Regions from separate parts of the Pseudomonas sp. SCT genome, predicted to be linked through region 1. Evidence: predicted binding sites of a transcription regulator. Region 1 holds the regulator's gene; each other region holds the start of a gene.
The links. The regulator FliA, encoded in region 1, starts transcription of late flagellar genes. The targets are predictions, from matches to a motif close to CTAAAGTTTNNNNNNNNNNNGCCGNTAA.
Positions count from the first base shown of each region.

Region 2: the regulator FliA is predicted to act here: its motif matches at 5,068-5,095, upstream of BHD08_RS14900 (methyl-accepting chemotaxis protein).
Region 3: the regulator FliA is predicted to act here: its motif matches at 4,732-4,759, upstream of flgM (flagellar biosynthesis anti-sigma factor FlgM).
Region 4: the regulator FliA is predicted to act here: its motif matches at 1,793-1,820, upstream of BHD08_RS11920 (methyl-accepting chemotaxis protein).

Region 1 covers NZ_BDJA01000002.1:727,657-734,518, reverse strand. Annotated here, with positions in the region: gene BHD08_RS08045 (chemotaxis protein CheA) at 1-887, opposite strand, end outside; gene BHD08_RS08040 (protein phosphatase CheZ) at 899-1,693, opposite strand; gene BHD08_RS08035 (chemotaxis response regulator CheY) at 1,717-2,091, opposite strand; gene fliA (RNA polymerase sigma factor FliA) at 2,166-2,891, opposite strand; gene fleN (flagellar synthesis regulator FleN) at 2,909-3,736, opposite strand; gene flhF (flagellar biosynthesis protein FlhF) at 3,828-5,117, opposite strand; gene flhA (flagellar biosynthesis protein FlhA) at 5,133-6,862, opposite strand, start outside.
Region 2 covers NZ_BDJA01000005.1:277,587-284,448, forward strand. Annotated here, with positions in the region: gene BHD08_RS14860 (glyoxylate/hydroxypyruvate reductase A) at 1-714, opposite strand, end outside; gene BHD08_RS14865 (DUF2789 domain-containing protein) at 836-1,072, shown strand; gene BHD08_RS14870 (DUF3597 domain-containing protein) at 1,125-1,520, opposite strand; gene BHD08_RS23240 (hypothetical protein) at 1,703-1,837, shown strand; gene BHD08_RS14875 (inositol monophosphatase) at 1,926-2,729, shown strand; gene BHD08_RS14880 (hypothetical protein) at 2,909-3,169, shown strand; gene BHD08_RS14885 (HPF/RaiA family ribosome-associated protein) at 3,472-3,885, shown strand; gene BHD08_RS14890 (DUF3597 domain-containing protein) at 3,939-4,400, opposite strand; gene BHD08_RS14895 (STAS/SEC14 domain-containing protein) at 4,493-4,861, opposite strand; gene BHD08_RS14900 (methyl-accepting chemotaxis protein) at 5,159-6,754, shown strand; partial or broken gene BHD08_RS14905 (peptidylprolyl isomerase) at 6,851-6,862, opposite strand, start outside.
Region 3 covers NZ_BDJA01000005.1:76,089-82,950, reverse strand. Annotated here, with positions in the region: gene BHD08_RS13905 (flagellar hook protein FlgE) at 1-270, opposite strand, end outside; gene flgD (flagellar hook assembly protein FlgD) at 301-984, opposite strand; gene flgC (flagellar basal body rod protein FlgC) at 1,004-1,447, opposite strand; gene flgB (flagellar basal body rod protein FlgB) at 1,459-1,863, opposite strand; gene cheR (protein-glutamate O-methyltransferase CheR) at 2,059-2,928, opposite strand; gene BHD08_RS13880 (chemotaxis protein CheV) at 2,918-3,850, opposite strand; gene flgA (flagellar basal body P-ring formation chaperone FlgA) at 3,942-4,682, shown strand; gene flgM (flagellar biosynthesis anti-sigma factor FlgM) at 4,796-5,125, shown strand; gene BHD08_RS13865 (flagella synthesis protein FlgN) at 5,162-5,632, shown strand; gene BHD08_RS13860 (flagellar brake protein) at 5,691-6,437, shown strand; tRNA gene BHD08_RS13855 (tRNA-Arg) at 6,530-6,606, opposite strand.
Region 4 covers NZ_BDJA01000004.1:171,737-178,598, forward strand. Annotated here, with positions in the region: gene BHD08_RS11915 (DUF962 domain-containing protein) at 1-13, opposite strand, end outside; gene BHD08_RS11920 (methyl-accepting chemotaxis protein) at 117-1,727, opposite strand; gene BHD08_RS11925 (3-hydroxyacyl-CoA dehydrogenase) at 1,853-3,379, opposite strand; gene BHD08_RS11930 (PaaI family thioesterase) at 3,498-3,941, shown strand; gene BHD08_RS11935 (hypothetical protein) at 3,945-5,288, shown strand; gene radC (DNA repair protein RadC) at 5,292-5,966, opposite strand; gene coaBC (bifunctional phosphopantothenoylcysteine decarboxylase/phosphopantothenate--cysteine ligase CoaBC) at 6,106-6,862, shown strand, end outside.

The sequences.
Region 1 (6,862 bases):
GCCGGTGCTACCTCGGCAACCGCGGGCTCGAACTTGCCCTTGCCATGCAACTGATCCAGCAATGCTTCGAACTCGTCGTCGGTGATTTCATCACTGGCACTGGTGTTACTCGCAGGCGCAGCAGCCGCTGGCGTCGCCGGCTCGGTACTGGTGCTACCCACCGGCTCGAACTTGCCCTTGCCGTGCAGCTGATCGAGCAGTGCTTCGAATTCGTCGTCGGTAATCTCGTCACTGGCCGGCGCGACGACGACCTCGGGCTCCGGTGCGGCGCTGGCGGCACTGACCGAGAACTGGCCCTTGCCATGCAGTTGATCGAGCAACGACTCGAATTCATCGTCGGTGATTTCGTCGCCACCACCGCTGACCTGCGCGGCTGCCGGTTCGCTGTCTGACGACTGAACGGCTGCGAGCATCTGCTCGAACTCGGCATCGACGGCTTCGATCTGAGGCTTGGCAACAGTCGGGGGTTCGATCGGCACGGCCGGCTCGTCGGCGGAAGCAGGCTCTGCCAGGCGCGCCAATGCGGCCAGCAGCTCACGTGAAGCGGGAGTCGGTTCGACGCGCTCGCGAACCTGTCCAAACATCTCATTCACGGAATCGAGCGCCTGCAGAACGACATCCATCAATTCGGAGTCGACGCGACGTTCACCCTTGCGCAGGATGTCGAAGACGTTTTCAGCGATGTGGCAGCACTCCACCAGCTCGTGGAGCTGAAGAAATCCTGCACCGCCCTTTACCGTGTGGAACCCGCGAAAAATCGCATTGAGCAACGCCATGTCATCGGGGCTGCTTTCCAGCTCCACGAGTTGCTCGGACAATAGTTCGAGAATCTCGCCGGCCTCTACCAGGAAGTCCTGGAGGATTTCTTCATCGGCGTCGAAGCTCATATTCACTTCCCCTAAAAGCCCAGGCTTGAAAGCAGATCATCGACATCGTCCTGGCCGGAAACGACGTCTTCACGCATATCGGCATGCATCTGCGGACCTTCACCCTTGGAAGGCTCTTTTTCTTGTTTTTGCTGTTCCTGCTCGGCGCGCATCGCGTCCCGGTCATGCTGAATGCCGGCCACACGGTCGACCTGTCCAGCCATCAGCACGAGATTGAGCAGGTTGCTTTCGAGCTCGGTCACCAGGCGCGTAACGCGCTTGATCACCTGGCCGGTGAGATCCTGGAAATCCTGAGCCAGCATGATTTCGCTGAGGTTCTGCGACAGCTGGCTACCGTCATTCATGCTGCGCTGCAGGTACTGGTCGATACGCTTGACCAGCTCGCGGAACTGCTCGGCATTCATGTCGCGACGCATGAAGCGCTGCCAGTCGGCCGTCAGACTCTGCGCCTCGTAGCTGACATAGTTGACCAGCGGCGCGGACTCCTCGACGAGATCCATGGTGCGATTGGCGGCTTTCTCGGTCATTTCGACCACGTACGACAATCGATCAGTCGCGTCGGTGATGGGTGACGGATCACCGCCGGTCGCGCAGGTGTCCATCTCCAGCTTGACGATGGCGTTGTGCAGCTCGCGGGTGAGCTTGCCAACTTCCTGATAGAGCCCGTGATTGCGCACCTGATTGAGCTCATTGAACATCTGCGTCGCTTCATCGAAGCGGCCCTGTTGCAGACTTTCGATCAACTTGGGTGCATGCGCCTTCAGAGTCGCTTCGAACTCTGCCAGGCTTTGGTCTGCTTGCGTCATAGTGCCCTCGCGGCGTTGCTGCTTCAGCCGTTGACGCGCTCGAAGATCTTCTCGATCTTCTCCTTGAGCACCTGGGCAGTGAAAGGCTTGACCACATAGCCGTTAACTCCGGCCTGTGCCGCTTCGATGATCTGGTCGCGCTTGGCTTCAGCGGTCACCATCAGCACCGGCAGGTGCTTGAGGCGCTCGTCGGCGCGCACGGTGCGCAGCAGATCGATACCGCTCATGCCCGGCATGTTCCAGTCGGTCACGAGGAAGTCGAAGCTGCCGCTTTTGAGCATCGGCAGCGCAGTGGTGCCGTCATCCGCTTCGGCGGTGTTGGTGAACCCCAGATCACGCAGGAGGTTCTTGATGATTCGTCTCATCGTCGAGAAGTCATCGACAATGAGGATTTTCATGTTCTTGTCCAAGTCGACCTCCGTAAGTCCCAAAATGCCTCAGCAAACCGAGCACGTCATACCGCAAACAATCGTCAATTGGCGCGCCATTCGCCGAGGCGTGCACGCAAGCGCGCAGCACACTGGCTATGCAACTGGCTCACACGCGACTCGCTGACTCCCAGCACCTGCCCAATTTCCTTCAAGTTCAATTCTTCGTCGTAATACAGCGACAGCACCAGCTTCTCGCGCTCGGGCAGGTTGGCAATGGCATCAACCAGGGCCTGCTGAAAGCGTTCGTCTTCGAGATCACGAAACGGCTCAGGATGGAGACTTGCGGCGTCTTCCTGCAGCTCGCCGTGCTCCCCTTCCTGCAGCAGATCATCGAAGCTGAACAGACGACTGCCCAGCGTATCGCCGAGAATGCCGTAATACTCATCGAGACTTAGCTTAAGTTCGGCCGCAACCTCGTGATCTTTAGCGTCGCGCCCGGTTTTCGCCTCGATCGTCCGAATCGCCTCGCTGACCATGCGCGAATTGCGGTGCACGGAGCGCGGGGCCCAGTCGCCCTTTCGCACTTCGTCCAGCATCGTGCCGCGAATGCGGATACCGGCGTAGGTTTCAAAACTGGCGCCCTTGCCGGCGTCGTATTTCTTAGCTGCTTCCAGCAGTCCGATCATTCCAGCCTGAATCAGATCGTCGACCTGCACACTGGCAGGCAGACGCGCCAGCAGGTGGTAAGCGATTCGCTTGACCAACGGGGCGTACTGATCAATCAGGCGGTACTGCGCATCCTTTGCCTGAGCCTTGCTGTAATACATAGCGGATCCGGCACCTGTCATTCGTGGCTTTGTGAAGCGGGGCTGATGAGGCGCTCTACGAAGAATTCGAGATGACCGCGCGGCGTAGCGGGCAACGGCCAGGTATCGACCTTCTGCGCGATGGCCTTGAATGCCAGCGCGCACTTGGACCGCGGGTAGGCTTCGTAGACCGCACGCTGCTTCTGTACTGCCTTGCGTACGGCCTCATCGTAAGGCACGGCGCCGACATACTGCAGCGCCACGTCGAGAAAGCGCTCGGTGACCTTGGTCAACTTGGCAAACAGGTTGCGACCTTCCTGCGGGGCGTGAGCCATATTGGCCAGCACACGGAAGCGACTGATGCCGTAGTCACGATTGAGCAGTTTGATCAGCGCGTAAGCGTCGGTAATCGAGGTCGGTTCATCGGTCACGACCAGCAGTACCTCCTGCGCGGCGCGAACGAAGCTCACTACTGAGTCGCCGATACCTGCGGCGGTGTCGATGATCAGCACGTCGAGCTCGTCGCCCAGCTCACTGAACGCCTGGATCAATCCGGCGTGCTGCAGCGAAGACAGCTGCACCATGCTCTGCGTGCCGGATGCGGCTGGCACTACGCGGATGCCACCCGGCCCCTGGATCAGCACGTCGCGCAGATCACATTCACCGGCGATAACGTCGGCCAGGGTGCGCTTGGTGGTAAGCCCCAGCAACACGTCGACGTTGGCCAGGCCAAGGTCGGCGTCAAGCAACACCACACGCCGGCCGAGATCGGCCAGCGCCAGTGCCAGATTGACCGACACATTGGTCTTGCCGACGCCACCCTTGCCGCCGGTCACCGCAATCACCTGTACGGGATGCATTCCCATGTTCACATGCCTATATCTTGCTGGGGCCTTGCGGCCGGCGATGCGCCCGCATGGCACGCATCTGATTCATTCAGGTACTGCTCTCGCAGCATCATCCGGCCCGCCGTGACGAGCTGTTGTACAGCCCGGCGAACATATCGGCCATGGTTTCCTCGCTCGGTTCCTCGCCGGACTGCAAACTCACCGCGCGACTGACCAGCTGATGGCTGCGCGGCAGGTGCAGGTCGTCCGGAATCCGGGGGCCATCCGCGAGGTACGCTATCGGCAAATGCTGGCTGATCGTGAGGCCGAGTACATCACCGAGACTGCCGGCTTCATCCAGTTTGGTCAGGATACAACCAGCCAGGCCGCAGCGACGATAGTTGTGCCACGCCGCCTTGAGCACCTGGCTCTGACTGGTCGCGGCCAGCACCAGATAATTCTTCGATTTCACACCGCGGTCCGACAACGCTTCGAGCTGCATGCGCAGTGTCGGATCGCTGGCGGGCAGGCCAGCGGTGTCGATCAGGATCACGCGCTTGCGCGCCAGCGGAGCGAGCGTCTTGCTCAACGACTGGCTCGGATCGATCTGCAGCACTGGCACATCCAGGATGCGGCCAAGCGTCTTGAGCTGCTCCTGCGCGCCGATCCGATAATTGTCCATGCTGACCAGCGCGATGTTCTGCGCGCCATACTTCAATACGTAGCGTGCTGCGAGCTTGGCCAGAGTGGTGGTCTTGCCGACACCTGCCGGACCAACCAAGGCAATGACGCCACCCTCTTCCAGCGGTTCGGTCTTGCTGACCTTGATCGCCTGTGCCAGGTACGCCAGCACCATGCGCCATGCCTGGCGCGGCTCGGTGATACCCGCAACCTTTTCCAGCAGGCTGCGCGACAGCTCGGCCGGCAGGCCCAGGCGCTGCAGGCGGCGCCAGAGGCCAGCCTGTTGCGGACGACGGCTTTGTTCCTGGCCCCAGGCAATCGAGCCAAGCTGGACTTCGATCAGTTCGCGCAGACCATGCAGTTCCGACTGCATCGCCTCGATCGCGCGGGAATCGACCGCAGCAGCAGCTTCAGCCACGGCTGAAGGCTGTGGGATGCTCACGGCTGCGGGCTTCTCGTCAACCAGTTGACGATCCTGCATTTTCGCACGCGGGGCGGCGCTCAGCTCGGCGTGGGCATTGGCCAGACGCGCCTGGGTCTTGCGCAGCTCGGCTTCCAGCGCCGGATTGGGCTTGTTCGCGGCCGGAGCGGACTGCATCGGGTAATCGAGCACGGCAGTCAGCTCGACGCCGCCGGCCACCCGGCGATTGCCGATGATCACGGCATCGGCGCCCAGCTCGTCACGCACCATTTTCATGGCGATGCGCATATCGGCGGCGAAGAAACGTTTGACCTGCATGGCCTGTACCCTCGGTTAATTCTGACCCACCGTCGAGACGATGGTGACCTGCTTGTTGTCCGGTATTTCCTGGTAGGCCAGAACATGAATGTTCGGCACTGCCAGACGCGCGAATCTCGAAAGCATCGCCCGTACCGGGCCGGCTACCAGCAGAACTGCCGGCTTGCCGAGCATTTCTTGACGCTGTGCCGCTTCTACCAGAGACCTTTGCAACTTTTCGGCCATTCCTGGCTCCAGCAGAATTCCGTCTTCGGAACCTTGCCCGGCCTTCTGCAAGCTGTTGAGCAAGATCTGTTCCAACCGTGGCTCCAGCGTGATGACAGGCAGCTCCGGCTCTAGTCCCACAACGTTCTGCACGATTGCACGGGACAACGCCACCCGCACAGCCGCGACCATTGCGGCGGGATCTTGACTCTTCGCAGCGACGTTGGCGATGGCTTCGGCAATGGTGCGGATATCACGCACCGGCACCTGCTCCTGCAGCAGCGCCTGCAGCACCTTGAGCAGGGTGGAAAGCGAAACCATCCCCGGAACCAGTTCTTCGGCCAGCTTGGGCGAGCTTTTCGCCAGCAGCTGCAGCAGCTGTTGAACCTCTTCGTGGCCGAGCAGCTCATGGGCATGCTTGTGCAGCACCTGATTCAGATGTGTCGCGACCACGGTGCTGGCATCCACCACGGTATAGCCCAGCGACTGCGCCTGGTCACGCTGGCTGGCCTCGATCCACACCGCTTCCAGGCCGAACGCCGGGTCCCTGGCGCTAATGCCGTTCAGTGGGCCGAACACCTGTCCCGGGTTGATCGCCAACTCACGGTCCGGATACACCTCGGCTTCGGCCAGGCTGACACCCATCAGGGTCAACCGGTAGGCGTTGGGCAACAGGTCGAGGTTGTCACGGATATGCACCGAGGGCATGAGAAAGCCAAGATCCTGCGACAGCTTCTTGCGTACGCCCTTGATACGCGCCAGCAACTGACCACCCTGATTGCGGTCAACCAGCGGAATCAGCCGATAGCCGACCTCCAGTCCGACCATATCCACCGGGGTCACGTCATCCCAACCCAGCTCCTTGGTTTCCGCCGAGCGCTGGGCGGGCAGCATTTCCTGCTGCTTCTGCACTTCCTGCTCGGCTTTCTTCTCACCCTGCTTCTTGCGATGCCAGATCCAGTACGCACCCGCCGCAGCGGCAGCGCCAAGGCCGAGGAAGGACAGGTGCGGCATGCCGGGAACCAGTCCCATCGCAATCATGATCGCCGCAGCCACCGCGAGTGCCTTGGGCGAGGCGAACATCTGCCGCTGCACCTGCTGACCCATGTCCTCGGAGCTGGTGACGCGGGTCACCATGATCGCTGCCGCGGTGGACAGCAGCAGGGACGGGATCTGCGCAACCAGACCGTCACCGATAGTCAACAGGGCGTACACCTGGCCCGCTTCGCTGAAACTCATGCCGTGCTGGGCCATGCCGATACCGACACCGCCGATCAGGTTGATGAAGAGGATCAGCAGGCCGGCAATGGCGTCACCGCGCACGAACTTGCTCGCACCATCCATCGAGCCGTAGAAGTCTGCCTCGGACGAAACCTCGACACGGCGCTTCTTGGCTTCCTCCTGATCGATCAGGCCGGCGTTGAGGTCGGCGTCGATGGCCATCTGCTTGCCGGGCATGGCATCCAGGGTAAAGCGCGCACTGACCTCGGAAATACGTCCGGCGCCTTTGGTCACCACGACGAAGTTGATGATCATGAGGA
Region 2 (6,862 bases), on a different contig from region 1:
CAGTGCCTGCAGCAGATCCGCATCTACCACATGCCCGCCACGTGCCAGGTTGACCAGCCCGGCGCCGGGGCGCATGGCATTGAAGAAGCGCCGATCCAGCAGGTCGCTGGTCTGTGCGGTCAAGGGCAGCAGGTTGATGACGATGTCGCTACGGGCCAGTAGCGGCCAGAGCGCGTCCATCCCATGTTCGAGCGGCAGGCCCTCCAGCGTACCGCCGTGCAGGTTCCAGCCAGTCACCCGATAGCCCAAGGCGAGCAGGCGCATGGCGCAGGCTCGGCCCATCTGACCCGTGCCGAGCAGCGTCACCTGAATCTCATCGGCTCGTCGTTGTGGCAGCGGCTGCCATTCGCGCGCGTGCTGTTGCCGGGCGTAAGCGTAGAAGTGCCGGTGCAGCGAGAGCGTCGCCCACAGCGCGGTTTCAGCCATGGCCGCACTCATGGCCGGATCGACCATGCGTGCCACCGGCACGTCGGGCAGGCTCGGGTCGTTCAGCAGGCGGTCCACGCCTGCCCACAGCGACTGGATCAGGCGCAGGTTGGGTAGCCCTTGCAGCGAGCCCGGCGGGGGATTGGCGACCACTGCTGCCGTGATCAGGCCGGCATTCTCCGGCGTCGCGGTCAGGTGCCAATGGGCGTCGGGCAGGGCGGCCTGCAGTTCGGCGAGCCAGGCGTCACGCTCGTCATCGTCGAAGTTGCCGCTAAGCAGTATGTCCATGCGGTGCATTCCTCGTAGGCCTAGGCGGAACTGTACTGAGCCGCCGGACCTCTGAATAGGCAAGTAGCGGAACGCGCGCGATGCGCCTTTCGGCCGTTTCACGAGCCCCTAGGAGAGCACCATGGAACTACCTAACAAAGATCTTGGCACCCTGTTCGAGCAGCTCGGTCTGGCGTCCGATCCTGCCAGTATCGATGCGTTCATCGGCAAGCATGGGCGCTTGCCGGAAGACGTCCGCCTGGCCGACGCTCCGGTCTGGAACGAGTCGCAGCGTGCGCTGCTGCGCGACGAGTGGGTCGAGGATGCCGAGTGGGCGCCCATCGTCGACGAGCTGAACGTGCGCATGCACCAGCACTGATCGCTCGCCCAGGCTGCGGCAGGCGCCGCAGCCTGAGGCCCCTTCAGGCAGTTCAATCCAGCAGATCGGCCGGGACGTTGCCACCGTTGTCGGCCAGCTTGTTCAGCACTGTCTTGTGCAACCACATGTTCATTTGTGCCGAGTCCGCCATCTTGTCCGCTGGGCAACCCAGCTCGCTCGCTAGCTCCTTGCGCGCCGTCAGGCTGCTGTCCAGGCCGAGCAATTTCAGCAGATCGACGATGGAGGTTCGCCAGTTGAGTTTTTCGGGATGATTGTGCGCCATGCCGTCGAGCTTGGCGGCGACGTCCACCTGATCTACGGCCGGTGTGGCGAGCGCTCCGGCGCCGCCTGTGGACGCCTCGGGAGGCGTGGTAGGTGCGGTGGAATCCGGCGCGGCGTGCGCCTGGCCGAGGCCGATCTTTTCCAGTATCGAGTTGAACAAGCCCATGGGAATCTCCTGTCTGCGTGGGTGAGCCGAGGCTCGCAGATAGGACCATCGGCTGCCTGATTCGTCGCGGCTGTGGCATCGGCTCCGGTGCGGACAACGCTCGTCAGACACGGTGGCACCAGAGCGAACGCGCTCGCCGTTGCGGAACCTAAGATGTTCCAAGGTACCGAAGCGGAGCTGTCATGCCCGAAGAACGCCGAACCCTCGTGACACGTCAGGGACACCCCGTCAGCGCCAACCAGAGCCTGCGCAGCGTCGGCGAGCGCGGCCGTGCCACGCTGGAAAACTATCCGACCCAGCCGAGCGCCGGTGGCTGAAGTGTACTGCGGGTGGCGGGTGCGCTCGCTGCCCTCGTGCTGAACTTCACGCCTGTCTAGAATGCCGCTTTTGCCTGAGACCCGCGCCATGAGCAATCTCGATATCGATGCCCGCTACGCCTGTGCCAAGAGCCTTGCGCTGGAGGCGGCGCAGCTCGGCATGGACTACTACCGCCAGCGCGAGACGCTGGACGTGGAGCACAAGGGCAGCGACCAGCAGGATGTGGTCAGCATCGCTGACAAAAGCATTGAGGATTTCATTCGCGCACGGCTGGCCGAGCAATTCCCGCAGGACGGTTTCCTCGGCGAGGAGAGCGGTTCGGCCGATCTCAAGGCGCGCTGCGTCTGGGTCATCGACCCCATCGACGGTACTGCCTGTTTCGTTAACGGTCTGCACAACTGGTGCGTCTCCATCGGCCTTCTGATCGACGGCGAGCCCCATATCGGCGCGATTGCCGATCCCAACCATGACGAGCTGTTTCACGGTTGCGTGGGCCGTGGCGCGTACGTCAACCAGACCCGGCTCAAGGCCAGCGCCGCGACTCATGTGCGCGAGGGGCTGACTGGCGCCGGTACCTTCCACCCGCGCGGCAAGGAGCACTTCATTCCGTTTCTGGAAAAGCTCCTGGCCGAAGGCGGCATGTTCATCCGCAACGGCTCTGGCGCACTGATGACCGCCTATGTCGCTGCAGGGCGCTTGATCGGCTACTACGAAACCGAACTCAAGAGCTGGGATTGCCTGGCCGGGCTGGTGCTGGTGGCCGAGGCAGGCGGCCTGCGCAACGACTTCTTCCGTGATGATGGCTTGCTCAGGGGCAACCCCTATCTGGTGGCGGCGCCAGGTGTATATCGGCAGCTGAGCGAACTCATCGGTCCCTCGCTGGACGTCTGAGTCGATCGCGTTCGTCGACCCCATCTGTTCTAGTCGGCACAGGCCGCACAGCCTGTGCTATACCGTCCTGACGCATTTGGGCCGGCGAATCGGCCCGTTTACAGGGGGATATCGGCAGCCATCAGGCCCGAACCACCTGCGTGTCCTGATGGCTGCCCGCACAGAGCGAGGTAACGATCATGACCATGATGCAATGCGCCTACCGCGACCACCTCATCACCGCGGAGGTGATGGAATATCCCGGCACCCCGACTCCTTGGGCGGGTGGCTGCCGGATCACCGACCCGATGGGCAACGTTACCCGCCGGATGCCGCTGCCGCTCGAGCACGCTTTCATGGATGAGCTGGACAAGGCTCAGCGACTGTCCATCGCCCATGGCAAGTGGCTGGTTGACCAGCACCTCGATCATGGCCGACAGCTGTTCCAGCACGCCGCGTAGCGCTTCGATCATCCGCTCCGGTGTCGGACGTCTGCCGTCCGACGCCGGGTAATCGTCCTGGCGTCTCGCCCGGTGGCGGTCGCACACAAATAGTTGCACCCCCGCTGGCTGCCGGCATCTGTCCAGCTTCTCGCGAGCAATGGCGGCGATCGCGCTAAGTTTCGGATAGCAAAGCGAAATTTGCGTCAGGCGAGAAAAGCTTTGGCGACATCTTGCCCGTTGCTTATTCAGCGAAACGGTGGCATAGCTATTACCAAGCCACTGGCAACGGTGGTGCTCATAAGCGGAAGTAAGGACGACTTATGCAAATCCAGGTTCACAGCGATAACCACATCGAAGGCAGTGCCCGTCTGGCGGATTGGGTCAGTGCCAGTGTCGCAAGCAAGCTGGACCGGTTCGACGACGAGCTGACTCGCGTCGTCGTCCACCTCAACGATGAAAACGGTGACAAGGCCGGCGCCCACGACAAGCGCTGCCAGATCGAAGCGCGTCCGAAGGGACTGCAGCCGATTTCCGTTACGCACAAAGCCGAGTCGCTGGAGTTGGCGATCGATGGCGCGGTCGACAAACTGAACAATGCCCTGGCGCACCAGTTCGGAAAATTGCGCAGCAAGCGCGCCGGCAGCCAGCCGCTGATGATCGACGGTGCGGTCGCTGAGCGCGATGCGCTGCTGGAGGAAGATTTCCTGGCGGACGAGCAGGTCCGCAACTCGTAAGTCACCAGGCAAGGGCCTTCCTCGGAAGGCCCTTCGCACATCTAACGCAGCAGTTAGTGCAGCAGTTCCGGCGGAATGCTGCCGCCGTTCTCAGCCAGCTTCTTCATGACCGCCCGATGCAGCCACATGTTCATCTGCGCCGAGTCGGCCATCTGCTCCGGCGGGCAGCCGAGTTCGGTTGCCAGTTCACGGCGTGACTCTAGGCTGCTATCCAGCCCGAGCAATTTCAGCAGATCCACGATCGAGGTGCGCCAGTTCAGCGCTTCGGGATGCTGCGCTGCCTTGGCTTCCAGCTGCGCCACCACATCAACACCGCTGATGGTGCCTGACCTCTGATTCAGGTCCTTGTGCGGTGCGATGGTCGCGTTGTCGGTGGTGGTCGGTCTGTCACTCAGGGTAATGCCTTCTGCGCTTGAGTGCGTGGCATCTGCCGGCGGCACATGGGCCTTGGTCTGCGCCTCGTTGGAGACATCGCCCAGGCCGAGCTTTGCCTTGATCGTATCGAAAAGTCCCATGTCCGTTCTCCGTGCTGTTGATGTTCGTATTCGACAGCGAGGCAGGGCGGGGCATTCGCTTCCATAGGTCGGGTCGTTGCGTTTTCCCGGGGCTATCCATGTTCCAGCCAGGCGAGCGCTTCGGCTTCCTGGTGCAGATCGAAGGCTTTGATCGTAAGCCCGGGAATCAATGCGCCCTCGACCTCGCTAGCCTTGCGCAGCCATTCCTTGCCGGCGATCACCGCGCAGCGATCGAAGCGGCGGATGAAGCGGAACAGTTGCGGCAGGCGGGACAGTTCGACCCCGACGGCGCCGAGCGTGGGCAGGTCGAAATCGCCGATGCGGTAGAGCATCCGGCCATTGCTGATGCCTTCGGACTTGAACAGCAGATCGTCCAGTGCGGCGCGCATGGCCTGGCTGTCCAGCTTGCCGGAGAAGTCGATATCGATGCGGTTTTCGCCTCTGCGTGATACCTGAAACATGACTTGGCCCTCGGTCGAACCCATAACGCTGCGAGTCATCTCGCGTTACCTGACCATAGTCGCTGCGGCATGATCGGGCCAAAAAGATCAGCCGCACGGCAAGCTGTTTCGTTGACCTGGGTCAGTACGTGACCGGTCATTCACTGAGTGCCGGTGAGTGGGCGAAAGCCGCGCAGCGCCTGGTCTCAAGACGTCTGACCAGTGGTATCAAGTTGCCCCGTTGGCGGCCGAGAACCGGATGAGTGCAGCGTCATTTAGACGTTGACGACGCATCCTTTTCCGTAGTTGGAATACTCCATGACCAGCACCTTGGCGAACGTCATCCAGGCCCTTTTACGCGGACTGGGTCTGCGTACCATCAACCATCAGTTCTTCTTCTCCTACAGCCTGATCTTCTTCTGTGCGGCATTGACCGCCGGTGTCTTGTTCATGTCCAGCAAGGACGCCAGCCAGATCGATATGGCCGGTGCGCAGCGCATGCTCAGCCAGAAGATGATGAAGGAGGCCCTGCTGGCCGCGCAGGGCATTGGCAGCCCCGCTGACGTGGACAAAACCATCCAGCGCTTCGAGCAGTCGCATCGGCTGCTGCTCAATGGTGACCGTGCCCAGGGCATCGCGCCCGTGGAGCTGGCCAGCGCAAAACCGCATCTGCAGCGTGTCGACCAGATATGGCAACGCTACCGGCCCGCTGTGCAGGCGTTGGCGGCAGGCCAGAGCGCCGATGTTAAGGCTATCGCTACCGACTCCAACGATATTCTCGCCGCGGCCAACGAGGTCGTGTCGCTGATTTCCGCCGAGGCCAATCGCAGCGCGTCGCAGCAGCTCTGGGTCGCGCTCGGTTCGACCCTGTGCATCCTGCTGCTGGTCATTCTCGGGCGGATCGCCGGCATGAACTGGCTGATGCTGCAGATCGACGAACTGCGCGGTCGTCTGGAAAAGGTCAGCCAGGGTGATTTCTCCGCGCCGCTGCAGGTGCGCCATGCCGATGACGAGATGGGCATGATCACCCTGGCCTACAACCGCCTGCTGGGCCAGGTGGGCGAGATGATCAAGGGCGTGCGGCAGGCCGCTGACGATGCGGATGCACAGTGCGTGCGCATGGCTGGTCTGGCTGGTGACAGCGCGCGCAACGTTGAAGGGCAGCAGGCCGAGATCGATCAGGTCGCGACCGCGATGAACGAAATGCTGGCGACCTCGCATGAGGTCGCACGTAGCACCGTCGAGGCGGCCAATGCTGCCGACGTCGCCGAGCAGGAAACCAATGCCGGCAGTACCGTGATGAATGAATCGGTCGGCGCCATCCGCACCCTCAGCGGCCATGTCGACGGCCTGTCCGACGTGATGCAGCAGCTCGTTCAGGACAGTCACGAGATCGGCAAGGTGCTCAACGTGATCAGCGGTATCGCCGAGCAGACCAACCTGCTGGCGCTCAACGCCGCGATCGAGGCTGCCCGTGCCGGTGAGCAGGGCCGCGGTTTCGCGGTGGTTGCCGACGAAGTGCGCAGCCTGGCCAGTCGCACGCAAAGCTCGGCCAAGGAGGTTGGCGTACTGGTCGAGCGCCTGCAGAGTCAGGCGACTCGTGCCGGTCACGCCATGGATGCGTCGCGCCAGAGCAGTGCGACCACGCTCACCCAGATCGAGGCAGCCCAGCATGCGTTGGGGCAGATCGTTGGTGCGGTGCAGACCATTCGCGGGATGACCAACCAGATCGCCACGGCCGCCGAGGAGCAGTCGCAGGTTGCCGAGGACATGAACCAGTCGCTGACACGCATCGCCCAGGTTGCCGATCAGGCAGCAGGCGTCACGCAGGATACGGCGGCATCGGGCAACACCATCATGCAGAGCATGAAAGGCCTCAAGTCACTGACTGGGCGCTTCCGTCTGGAGTCGTGACTGGCAGCAGGCGTAGCCGGGAGGTGCTGCTGGGGAGGGCGCCTCTTCGGCGCGATGCGGGAGGCGCCCCTGCACCTGTGTGCAGGGACGAGGCGATCAGTCCTGGCG
Region 3 (6,862 bases), on a different contig from region 1:
GAAGAAGCCATTACCATTGATGGCCAGATCCAGCGCGTTCTGTGTGTAGTTGATATTCCCCTGATTGAACTGCTGGGAAATATTGGACATCAACACACCGCTACCCTGAGGGTTCTTGCCAGTGCCGAGCACGGACGCCGCATAGACGTCGGAAAACTCCGCACGCGACTGTTTGAAGCCTACGGTGCCGGCGTTGGCAATGTTGTTGCCGGTGACGTTGAGATCCTTGCTCGCGGCACGCAGGCCGCTAAGACCGATATTGAAGGACATTGAATCGCTCCTTTGCCGAGAGTGCGGCGGTTATTGTCCGATGATCTGGACCTGGGAGAGGCCGATGCTGCCGATACCGGCAAGGTTGAGCATCAGCTCCCCGCCGTTCTGCCCAAGCGTGACGCTGTCGACGTTCGCCGGCAGCAAGGTGTACAAGCCCTTGGTTTCACCCTGATAGGTAGCCTGGGCCTCGAAGCGATAGGTACCCGGCGGCAAGACATTGCCGCTGGAATCCTTGCCGTCCCACATGAACGAGATGTTGCCGGCCTCCTGCTGCCCCATGTTCACACGCCCGACTGCAGCACCGGTGCTGTCGTAGATATTGACGAACACGTTGCTGCTCGAGGTTGGCAGCACAAGGCTGGCCTTGAAGGTTTCGCTGGTATCCACCACCGCCTTGTCAGTCGGCACGATCACCTTGCGGCCAACCAGCGAGGAAGCCTGCAACGCCTGGGACGACTGATACCCGGACAGGATGGTCTGCATGCTCGAGTTCAGCTTTTCAACGCCCTCAACCGTACTGAACTGCGCCAGCTGGCCGATGAACTCGCCATTCTCCTGCGGCTCTAGCGGGTTCTGGTTGTTCAGCTGAGCGACCAGAAGCTCAAGAAATTCATTCTTGCCAAGGTCGTTGCCCTTTACCTCACGATTCTCACCGAACTGATACTGGTCGAGTATCGAGCTGGTGCCACCGACGCCGTTTGTAGTGCTCATGAATGCGTTCTCGTATGAATCACTGACCCAGCGTCAGCACTTTCTGCAACATGGTCTTGGCCGTATTCATCAGCTCGGCATTGGTCTGAAAAGCACGACTGGCCGAAATCATGTCGGCCATTTCTTCCACCACGTTGACGTTCGGGTAGTAGACGTAACCGGCTTCATCCGCTGCCGGATGGTTGGGCTCGTAACGCGCCTGAAGCTCACTCTGATCCTCCACCACGCCCAATACCTGAACGCCAACCCCCGCCTGATCTTGTCCGGCGAACAGCGATTGATCGGGCTGGCCGCTGGCCTGCTGAAAAACGGTGGCGAATACCGGATGGCGCGCCCGGTAAGTCTGATCGACGCTTGACGAAACGGTCTCGGCGTTGGCGATGTTGCTGGAAATGGTGTTCAGGCGGGTGCTTTGGGCACTCATGCCGCTGCCGGCAATGTTGAATACGCTGCTAAGGGACATGGGCTACTCCTTCATTCGCCGCGCAGGGCGCTCATCAGCCCCCTGAACTTGCTATTGAGCAGGGTGAAGCTCGCCTGGAAGTCCACGGCGTTCTTCGCATAATTGGATTGTTCGATCTGCAGATCGACAGTGTTCTGGTCGAGCGACGGGTGTGCAGGCGTACGAAAGCGCAGGGACGCATCAGCGATTTCCAGCCCTTCGGCTGCGATATGTCTATCGCTGGTCCGCGTGACGCCGAACCCACCCTGGCTGCGCGCCGACTGCTCGGCCAGCACACTGCTGAACTCCAGATCCCGCGCCTTGTAGTTAGGCGTATCGGCATTGGCGATGTTGTTGGCCAGCACCTCGGCGCGCTGCGAGCGAAAGCCAAGCGCCTTTTCGTGGATACCCAATGCCTTGTCGAAACTGATGCTCATGATCTGGACCTCTGCCGGATACAAGTCTGCTTGCGCAAACTGCAGCAAAGCCCATGCCACTACATGCAACATATTGATTTACAAGGGTTAGGCTCACGACAAGGACCAGCAATGCGTCAAAAGCGGCAAGGCTTTACCGCTTGCCTGCCACAACCGCCACATTGCATGACGGTTTTCTGCCGCCTGGAGCAGCGCTCATTTCGCCTTGTAGATGATACCTGGACTGCATTGGACCATCTGGTAAAGCTCGGGAAGTCCATTAAGGGCTTCCGAGGCGCCCAGAAAGAGATATCCGCCTGGGCGCAGCGTGGCGTGAATGCGCTTGAGAATGTCCTTCTTCACGTCCGCGGAGAAATAGATCAGCACATTCCGACAGAACACAATGTCGAATTTGCCCAGCGCGGCATAGCTGTCCAGAAGATTCTGGACCCTGAACTCGACCCGCGAACGGATTGCCGGCTTTACCGCCCAACGCCCCGGTGCCTTAACGTCAAAATAGCGTTGCAGACGGTCGCTGGACAGGCCGCGCGCAATAGCCAGGCTGTCGTACTCAGCGGCTTTGCAGGCAGCGAGCATGGTTCCGGAAAGCTCAGTGGCAACGATTTGCACCCCGGTCTTCGCCTGGCTTGGGTTGCTGCGCTCGTACTCATCGATTGCCATCGATAGCGAATAGGGCTCCTGTCCCGATGAGCAGGCCGCCGACCAGATTCGCAGGCGCTGGCCGGAGCCGGTTTTGAGCATTTCAGGCAGAACTCGACTCTTGAGCACCTCGAACGGGTACGTATCGCGAAACCAGAGCGTTTCGTTGGTCGTCATCGCATCAACGACCAGTTCCCGTAACCCACCACGCGGCTGTGCCTGGATTTTGCGCACCAAGTCGCCGAGCGTCTTGATGCCCTGCTGCTCCATCAGCTTGTTCAGCCGGCTGGACACCAAATACTGCTTGTTGCTGCCCAGCAGGATGCCGCACGTTTTCTCAAGAAATACCCGGAACTGCTCGAAATCCAGATCGACTGACACCAATAAAGCCTCACCATCATGAGAGGAGCTAGCCTCAGTTTGCATCCGCCTGCCTGATCCGCTCGGCCACGCGGGCAGCGAGATCGTCAGGCTGGAACTTGGCGAGGAAATCATCCGCGCCCGCCCGCTTCACCATGTTCTGATTGAACACACCGGAAAGGGAAGTATGCAGGAGTATATGCATACCCTGCATGCGCGGATCGTGTCGCACCTCGGTAGTCAGGGTATAGCCATCCATTTCCGGCATTTCAATATCAGAAATCATCATCAGGAATTCTTCTGCCGGCTTCTTGCCTTCGTCCGCCATCCGCTTCAGATAGTTCAGCGCTTCGCGCCCGTCGTTCAACTTGACGACCTCGATGCCTATATTTTCCAGACAGCGAGTGATCTGCTTACGCGCCACTGATGAGTCATCGACAATCAGCACGCGACAGGAGAGCGCCTTGGCTCGAGTGTCGGCATCGATCACCCCCGAAGAAACCTCCTCCGAGGTGGGAGCCACTTCTGCCAGCACCTTCTCCACGTCGATGATCTCGACCAGCTTGTTGTCGATGTGGGTGACCGCCGTCAGGTAATGATCGCGCCCCGCGCCTTTTGGCGGCGGCAGTATCGCTTCCCAGTTGAGGTTGACGATTCGCTCGACCGAACTCACCAGAAAACCAAGTGTTCGGTTGTTGTATTCCGTAATGACTGCAAAGGAGTTCTGCAGGTCCATTAGCGCCGACTTGCCTGTTGCCAGCGAGAGATCGAGGATCGGCAGCGTAGTGCCGCGAATGCTCGCCACCCCGCGCACCACTCGTCCACATTTGGGCATGATGGTCAGACGCGGGCACTGCAAAACTTCGCGTACCTTGAATACGTTGATCCCATAAAGCTGCTCGCCCTCGAGACGAAACAGCAACAACTCCAGACGGTTCTGCCCCACCAATTGGGTACGCTGGTTAACCGAATCCAGTACACCGGCCATGCCAGTCTTCCTCTCTGCTTGCAGATAATTGGGGCCAGACGAATATTAGACGCGGCACGCCCCTTGCTTTGGTTGGGATATGAACGTCCATATGACCATTTTCCGGCGCAGTCGCCAGATGCTGTGCGGCTACTTGCTACTCACAGCGCTGTGCGCGATGAGTCAATTCACGCACGCATCAACCATGTCACACCCTGACCAGCTTATCGACGTGACTGAGCAGTTTCTTGAGCGCGCAGTAGTGGACTATTTAAGTCGCAGCAGCATCGATGCGCGCCACGAAATCGCAGTCAGCCGCCTGGACCCCAGACTGCGTCTGAATCAATGCGACCAGCCGCTTGCGGCGAGCTTCGCTAATTCTGCGCCCCCCATAGGACGAGTCACGGTACGGGTAAGTTGCGAAGGCCATGCCCCCTGGTCAGTGTTCGTCCCGGCGCAGGTCCGACTCTACCGCGAGGTGGTCGTAGCCAATCGATCATTACTGCGTGATACGGTATTGGCCGACGCTGATGTGAGCCTCGCCGAGCGGGACGTGTCGAACCTCAACCAGGGCTATCTGACGCGACTCGACGAAGTACTGGGCAACAAGCTCACCCGCCCCGTACAGCCAGATCAGGTGATCACACCCAACCAAATGGAGCTGGCCAAGGTCGTACGGAAAGGCGATCAGGTCGTCATTACAGCCAGGAGCGGATCCATCAGCGTCCGGATGCCAGGCGAGGCGATGACGGATGGCGTCCCGGGCAAGCAGATCCCTGTTAAAAACCAGCGCTCTGGTCGAATAATCAAAGCCCGCGTTACTGGCCCCGGTCAGGTTGAAGTTGCAATGTAGCGGCAATGGGCCTGGCGCACTTTTCCGGTGTGCGATCCGGAAAAAAAAGCTAAAGTTTGCTCTATTGTTGCCGAACACATGGCAAGCGTCCTGATTCCTTCGAGGTTTGCATCATGGTCATCGACTTCAATCGACCGAACAGCCCATTGAACGCCCCTAACGGGCGCAGCAGTGTGCAAGGTAACGAGCGTCCCACCGGCACCCCAGCAGAGCCCGCAGGCGACGCACCGAAAACCGGCAGCGCGAGTGCCAGCACTGGTGACACCGTACAGCTGAGCCCCGAAGCCCAGCGCCTGCAACAGGCGACCGACAAGCTCAACGAGCAACCTGCGGTCGATCAGGAGCGGGTATCCAAGCTTAAGCAGGCCATTGCTGACGGATCCTATCAGGTCGACAGCAAGCGTGTTGCAGCCAAGTTATTGGCTTTCGAAACGCAGCGCTGAGCCTGATCCCACTCGCGAGCACGCCCAGAGTCTGAAATGAACGAAACCACCCTGCTGGAGCAGCTGACCGATGATATCGGCATGGCCCGCGAACTCCTTGAGCTGATCGACCAGGAATTCAAAGCACTGAGCGATCGCAATCTGACGGAGCTGGAGGCGCTGCTCACCAAGAAGCAGCCGTTGCTTGCCCTGCTTGGCCAGCACGGAGCCCAACGCAGCCAGTGGCTGATAGATCAGCAGCTGAGCGCCGATCGTGCAGGACTGGAAAATGCCGTGAGCAAATACCAAGAAGGCGCCAGCATTCTGGAAAAAGCCCAGCTGCTCGAAGCCGAGCTTGAGAACTGTCGTGGCGCCAACGAGCGCAATGGCCGATTGATCCGCGCGAATCAGGGAGCACTTGGAAGCATGTTAAGCATTCTCCAAGGCAAGGACGACACACCCAGCCTGTATGACAATCGCGGCGGGGCCTCCAAAAGCAAGCAGCAGCGGCCCCTGAGCCAAGCCTGAATCAACGCACCAGGACACAACGTGATGGTTATGAAGATGCGCCAGGGATCCGCGGACCGTGTCTAGCCTATTTCTGGACGAAGAAGGTCCGCAGCCGCCGAAACTTCTTACGGCGCCCCTGGAGATATACGCCAATCTGCGGCCACTCATCGATAACAACACCCCCCTCACCCTGCGCTTTAACGAGCGTAGTCAGCGTTATCAGACCTTCCTTGTGGAAATGAATCGCGAGACCGGCTGGATTGCGCTCGACGAATTGATTCCGAATGATGGCGAGCGCTTCCTATTACAGGGCGAAGCCTTTCATATCGAAGGCTTCTATGAGGGGGCACGGGTTTCCTGGGGAAATGACGAGAAAGTCCACGTCGGCGAAATAGATGGCGCTCGCTGTTACTGGATACAGACCCCAGCGGAACTGACCTACCATCAGCGCCGCAACGCCTATCGCGCGCAACTGAAAGAGCCAGCCGTCGCCGCCCAGCTTGGTGGTGCCGCCTTACGCAAAGCATTGGAAGGCAGGCTGCTCGATATCTCAGCTACTGGCTGCAAGCTCAGCATCAAAGGCAATCAACAAGCCAGCCTGCAAACCGGACAGGTGTACGAGCTGTCAGCAAGATTATCGATAGGGACCATCCAGACAGCAGTTGAGCTGCGACATCTTGTGATTGATGAGAAGCTTGATGCTTCCCTATGCGGACTGCGCTTTCACCGCCTTAGCGGCCTCACACAACGCCACATCGAGCGCCTGGTCTATCAACTGCAGCGCGACGCCCGTCGCGAGACGGCCGAAAGCCCTTTCGGCTAACGCATCAGCGATCCCACCGCCGCAAGCGCAGCCCCAGCCTTACCGCCCTGACTGAGGAAAACTCGTCTGAACCGGCGCCACGAACGAGAAAATGGCGTCCCAGAGAGGGGTCGAACCTCCAACCTTCCCCTTAGGAGGGGGATGCTCTATCCGATTGAGCTACTGGGACGTAATCGCGCGCCGAATGTTAGCGAGCCAAACACCATTTGTCATGCCTAAGGCCGTTATTGCTGACTTCTACACGAACTCAGCCTGGCCATTCTTGCATATTGCACGACGCCATAAGGCCTGCCGTGCAAAGCGCACGCCAAACACATCCTATAATTGATATAAATAATTGATTTCAAAGGATTTTATTTACTATCAGTCTTGGCATACCTGCTGCAAAGGAGAAGCAACCTAAACGTGACGCGAAGGATGACGCT
Region 4 (6,862 bases), on a different contig from region 1:
TGAGGGTTTTCATTGGCGGCATCTCCAGATTTCGCGTCCGCCAAGCTTAGTCGGTCGGTGCGCTGCCGCCCTCGTCAGCAGCCAAGGCGATCACGCCAAGATCGAGGTTGGCTGCGCTATTCCTCGGGTCGATAACCCAGTCGCAGCCCGCCCCAGTGCCGACCATTGACCATGATCGGTACCGACAGATCGTGCATCAGCTCACCGGTATCGCGGCTGTAGGTCTGCAGCAATACCCGGCGCTGATGACTGCCACAACGCCCGCCGGTGCGATCGTTGAACAGGCGCTTGCTGCGGCTCTTGACCCGGTCGATTTCCGGATTGCCCACCGGCGGCTGGCTGAATGCGCGGTTGTGCGTCGGCACGTAACCTTCGGGCGTGGTGGCGATGGCATAGACCATCGCCGAATGCTTCTGCAGGAGCGGCTCCTGAACCGCCGGCAGCACCTCGTCGGCGTAGCGGTCGAAGCGGGTCTGGTACTTGACCGGATTGGTATTGGGCTGCGCCCGATAATTGCGATCGAACAGGTCATCGAGACTGACGCGTCCGGCGGCAATATCCGCCTCGAACCGTGCGGCAATCGCTGCCGCCCCCTGGCGAGCCAGATCGAACATCGCCTGGTGGTAGTCGTCGAGCTGCACCTCGGCCAGCTGTTCGCTGGCACTCTCGGCCTGCGCCACCAGTCGTTCCGCAGCCTGCTCGAGCTGCCGGGTCTGCTTTTCGCTGTCCAGCGCGTCGGCGCGCAACTGATCGAGGGCGACGAACTGACCGGTCAGGCGCTGATGGTTGTCGGCGGTGCCGGTGGTGATCTGCTCGACCTGGCTTTCGACGCTGCCGGCCAGACCGGCGATGCCACTGAGCTGCTCGCCGGTGGCGGCAATCTGTTCGGCAGCGGCATCCAGCTCGCTGCCCTGGCGCTGGATATAGCTGACTACCGCCTCGCTCTGCTGACGAATGTCGCCCACCATGCGACCGACTTCCTCGGTAGCACTGGAGGTACGCGCCGCCAGGCTGCGAACCTCATCGGCGACCACGGCGAAACCACGCCCGGCCTCACCGGCGCGCGCAGCCTCGATGGCCGCATTCAGGGCAAGCAGGTTGGTCTGGCTGGCAATGGACTGGATCACGTCGGTGATCCGGCGGATCTCTTCAGTGCGTGCCGAAAGCCCGTCGATCAACTCGCGGCTGGCGTGGGTCTGGGCACTGAGCTGCTGCATGCGCTCGATCGCCTTCTGCAGCTCCGCCTGCCCGGCATCGCTGCGCTGGCGTACCGCCTGCGCAGCGTCCAGCGTATGGCGGGCGCGCTCTGCGCTGTCCTGCTCGGTAGCAGCGATGGCCTGCGCGCCGTTGGCAATTTCGCTCACGGCCTGCAGTTGCGATTGCAGCCGACTGGCCAGCTGCTCGGCGCTGTAGGCGACCTGGGCAGCCGACAAGGCGTTGTGACAGGTGTTGCGTGAGAGGTTCTTGCTCAGTTCGGCGAAGGCACGCGGCGTATCGTCAGCGCTCGCTGCGTCAGCATTCGCCGCCAGCGATGCACTGAACCAGGGCCAGAGCGCTGCGGCGAGCAACAGTATCGCCGTCACTGCCAGCGGCGGAGCCAGCCAGTAATGCACAAGCAACAAAGCTATGATCAACGCGGCGTGGAACGCCACGAGCTTGGGATGGCGGTAGGCGGGGCTCATGGACGGCCTCTTGTTCTTGTCGGATCGATCCGACGTTGTACCCATAGCCCCGGATAAAGAACAGTAGTGCCTTAGTAGCAACGTGCCGTCATCGGAGGCTCACTTCAGGCTTAGCGGCCGCTCCCGCACAAACTGAAGCCGTCCCCCCCACCCACCGGTCGGGACATCCGTCACCGCAGCGCGGCGGGCTGATCGGCTGCGGTCAGCGGCAGCGATAGCTGCACGCGTCGACGCAACCAGGGGCTAGGACGGTAACGCGCCTCGCCGCCATAGCAGCCCTGCATGGCTTGCAGGATGGCAAGGATTCGCGCCGCACCGTAGTGCTCGGCGAATCCCAGCGGGCCTTTCGGATAACCCAGCGCCAGGGTGACCGCGCGGTCCAGCGTCTGAGGGTCGGCAATGCCCTTCTGGGCGATCTCGCAGCCCAGATTGACGATGCTCGCAACCACGCGCTGGCTGACGAAGCCGGGCGAGTCGTTGATCACCTCGACCGGCACACCATCGCTACCCAGCGCTTGCCGTGCCTGCGCTTCAATCGCCGCAGCAAGCGCTGGCTGACGCATCAGCACCCGGCGTCGGTCGAAATCGCAGAACTGGTCGAGCGCGACAGAGCGCTCCGCTGGCAAACCAAGCCGGGCGATCATGCTGCTGGCATCCTCGCCCAAGGGAGTGATCAGGCAAATGGCGCGCGCCGATGGCACCTCGCCCGATTCAAGCTGCGCACCGGCCGCCTGCAACAAGGCTGCCAGCTGCGAACGCAACGCCGGATCCTGACTGTCCAACCAGAACGGCCGCTCGATGCGGACCGGCGAGAACTGTGGCTCCGGCGTACGGATCTGCTGACCCTTCTCGTAGCGGTAGTAGCCCTGCCCGGTCTTGCGTCCGAGCAACCCTGCGGCAACCCGCTGCGCCGCCTGATACGACGGCGTATAGCGCGGATCCTGATAGAACTGCTGGTACACCGACTCCATCACCGCATGGGAAATATCCAGCCCGGTGAGATCGAACAGCTCGAAAGGCCCCATGCGAAAGCCCGGCCCGTCGCGGAGGATGCGGTCGATCTGCTCGGCATCGGCGATGCCCTCGGCGAGAATGCGCTGGGCCTCGGTGCTGTAGGCGCGACCGGCGTGATTGACCAGAAAACCGGGGGTATCCGGGGTGATCGCCGGAAAATGCCCGGCCTCTTCGGCCAGCTTTACCAGCCGCTGGATGACCTGCGGATCGCTGCGCTCGCCGCGCACCACCTCGACCAGCTTCATCAGCGGCACCGGGTTGAAGAAATGAAAACCCGCCACCCGCCCCGGAAGCCGACAGGCAGCGGCAATACGCGTGACCGAAAGCGAGGAGGTATTTGTGGCAAGGACCGCGTCCTCGGCGAGCAGTGCTTCCAGTTCGACGAACAACGCCTGCTTGATCTCGAGATTCTCGACGATCGCCTCGATCACCAGATCGCAACCGGACAGATCGGCCAGCGCGGGGGCCGCCTGCATGCGCGCAAGCGTGGCGTCCAGCTCGGCAACGCTCAGCCGCCCCTTGGCCACGCCACGCTCGAGCAGCTCGCGGTTGAAGCGCAGCGCGTCACTGATCGACTCACTGCGTGAATCGTGCAGCCACACCTGCTTGCCGGCGCCGGCGAACAGTTGCGCGATTCCGCGACCCATGGCTCCTGCGCCGACGACGCCGATACGCTCAAACATGCAAACCTCCTCACGAGCAATGCGATATTTCGCAGTGCGGAATAAGATTCCATCGAATTGACCGTGAGCGTAAAGACTGCCAATCTCCAGCGCAAGTCAGCCAGCGAACCGCTCGTTCATGTCAGATCAGCCCTATCCCGCCGCGACACTTCAGCAGGTTGAAAGCTCGTTGACCGGGTTCTTCCAGGACCTCGGCTGCCGCCTGAGGGAGTACGGTCCGGAGCGCGTGGTCGTCGAGCTGCTGTTACAGCCGCGCCACCTGAACAACGCCAGCAACCTGCACGGCGGCGTCACGGCTACCCTGCTGGACGTGGCGATGGGGCTCTGCGGAACCTGGGTCGAACAGCCGGAGCAGCGTCGCGTGGCGACCACGTTGTCGATGAACGTCAACTTCAGCGCACCGGCGCCGGTCGGCAGCCGCATCCGTGCCGTGGCCGTCTGTCGCTCCGCGGGCCACAAGGTATTTATGGCCAGTTGCGACCTGCTCGATGAACAGGATCGGTTGCTGGCGTTCGGTGAAGGCGTCTACAAGCGCGGCAAACTGCGCAACGAGCTGCCCTGAACGATGCTCGCCCTGCTGCCACTGGCACTCGTCTGCGAGCTGCTTGCCCTGGCCACCCATCTGTCGCTACTGAGCGTGATCAGCGGTGCGCTGCTGGTGCTGTTCTTCGTCTGGCACTGGCGCTCGCTGATGCCCTACCCGCGCCGGCTCGGACTGGTCACCCTGGGACTGCTCGGCTACTGGATGCTGTTCGGCCAACCCGACTGGCAGCAGGCCCAGCGAATGCTCTCGTCAGCAGCCTACTACGCCGCCTTTATCGGTGCGCTCGGCCTTGCACACTGCGCAGTCAGGCGGCTGCCACAGCTCGGTGAGCTGCATCGGCTGTTGTTGCGGCTGCCCCGCGCCAGTCTTTATCCGAGCTATCTGTTCAGCACTTTTGCGATCAGCTCGGTGCTGAGCTTCGGCATGCTCAATCTCGTCTGCGGTTCGCTGGAACGCTATCTCGAGCGGCAGCCGTACAACCAGCAACAGCGCCGCGAAGGTGCCAGGGGCGTAATGGTTACGGCGCTCCGTGGTTTCGCCCTGGTGCCATTGCTGGCACCGACCAGCGTGGCCGTGGCAATCCTCACCCGCGAATTGCCCGGCCTGAGCTGGAGCGCCCTGCTACCGTTCGGCCTGCTCTGCGGCGCCATCCTTCTGGTCGTTGGCTGGCCAATGGAGAACCGCCGCTTGCGGCAGTTGCAGCCCACCGCTGAGTCGGTGCAAACGGTGGCGCCAGCCGACACGGCCGACGGACTGCGCGGCCTGCTCTGCGGCAGCTTGGTCGGCGTCCTGCTGATCGCCCTGCTGGCCAACCTGACCTGGCTGTCGGCAACCCAGGCGGCCATGCTGCTGGTGCCGCTCGCTGTGACAGGGATGCTGCTGTATCAGGGTGGAGCACCGAAGGCTGTTTATAGCGAAGTGCGCGACACCCTCGCCGGCATACGCAACGAGACCTTCATCTTCGCCTGCTCGGCCCTGCTCGGCGGGCTCACTGCGGTACTGATCCCGGTCGAACGCCTGGCTAGCCACTTCAGCAGCACACCGCTGGCGCTGTTCGGACTCGGCAGCGCCGGCATGCTCGCGATCATTGCCCTGGCTCTGCTCGGCGTCGCCCCGATCATCTCGCTGAGTCTGTGCGCCGCAGTGCTGGCGCAACTGGCCGGACATGGGGTGGCGATCATGCAGCCCGCAGTGGCGCTGCTGGTCGGTTTCTCCCTGGCCATGCTGCTGTCGCCCTATGGGCCTTCCGCGCTGATGCTGGCGCGCCACGCGCAATTGTCGCCGTGGCGCATCGCCTTTGGTTGGAACGGCCGTTTCGTGCTGCTGGTACTCGGGCCGCTGTTGCTGGTGCCGCTGCTGGCGTAGCGCTCACATCCAGCCGTACTCGGCCATCGACAATGGCTCGCCGTCACCGACGATGAAGTGATCGAGCACCCGCACATCGATCAGCGCCAGCGCCTCTTTCAAGCGCTGAGTCAGCTGACGATCGGCTTGGCTCGGCTCGGCCACACCGGACGGGTGATTGTGCGTGAGGATCACCGCCGCCGCATTCTGCGCAAGGGCGCGCTTGACCACCTGCCGTGGGTAGACGCTGGCGCCATCGATGGTGCCGTGGAACAGCACCTCGAAGGCCAACACGCGATGCTTGGAATCGAGAAACAGGCAGCCGAACAGCTCATGCGGCTCGTGGCGCAGGCGCGCTTTGAGATAGTCGCGCACCGCCTGCGGCGACTCCAGCGCCGAATCACGGCGCAGTCGTTCGGCCAGATGCCGGCGCGCCATCTCCAATACCGCCTGCAACTGGGCGAACTTCGCCGGCCCAAGCCCCAGGTGTGCGCTGAATTGATCGAGATCCGCCTCCAGCAGCGCGCGCAGGCTGCCGAACTCGGCGAGCAGGTGCCGCGCCAGATCCACCGCACTCTTGCCGGCGACGCCGGTGCGCAGGAATATCGCCAGCAATTCGGCGTCGGAAAGCGCGGCGGCGCCCTGTTCCAGTAGCTTTTCCCGCGGCCGCTCCGCCGCCGGCCAGTCACGTATGCTCATGTCCTCTCCCTGTCTGAGCAAGCCCACTTTTCCGCTGTGGGCGCTGTGCTATCTTAGCCCGTCATTTTTCCGGGGTATCGGGCGTGTTCTGACCTGGTTCTCACTCCGGACAGTCCCTACAAGTCAACAAGGCAGGCCTATGCAGCGGCTGTATCGTAAACGCATCGTCCTGGGCGTCGGCGGCGGCATCGCCGCCTACAAGAGCGCCGAACTGGTCCGCCGGCTGCGCGACCACGGAGCTGAAGTCCGGGTGGTGATGACCCAGGGTGGGCGCGAGTTCATCACGCCGCTCACCCTGCAGGCGCTCTCCGGTCACCCGGTCCATCTGGACCTGCTCGACCCCGCCGCCGAAGCGGCCATGGGGCACATCGAACTGGCGCGCTGGGCCGACTTGGTATTGATCGCCCCGGCCACCGCCGACCTCATGGCCCGCCTCGCCCAGGGCATCGCCAATGACCTGCTGACCACCGTGGTGCTGGCGACCAACGCCCCGGTCGCGCTGGCACCGGCCATGAACCAGGCGATGTGGGCCGATCCCGCCACGCAGGCCAATCGTGAACTGCTGCTGGAGCGCGGTATTCGCCTGTTCGGCCCCGGTTCCGGCAGCCAGGCCTGCGGCGATGTCGGCATGGGCCGCATGCTCGAGGCGGACGAACTCGCTCAGGCCGCCGCGGACTGCTTCGCAACCGGCCTGCTGACCGGCAGACACCTGCTGATCACTGCCGGGCCGACCCAGGAAAACATCGATCCGGTGCGTTACATCACCAACCACAGCTCCGGCAAGATGGGCTTCGCCCTGGCCGAGGCGGCCGCCGAAGCCGGCGCCCGAGTCACCCTGGTGACCGGTCCGGTATTCCTGCCAACGCCCGACCGCGTGCAGCGCATCGACGTGGTCA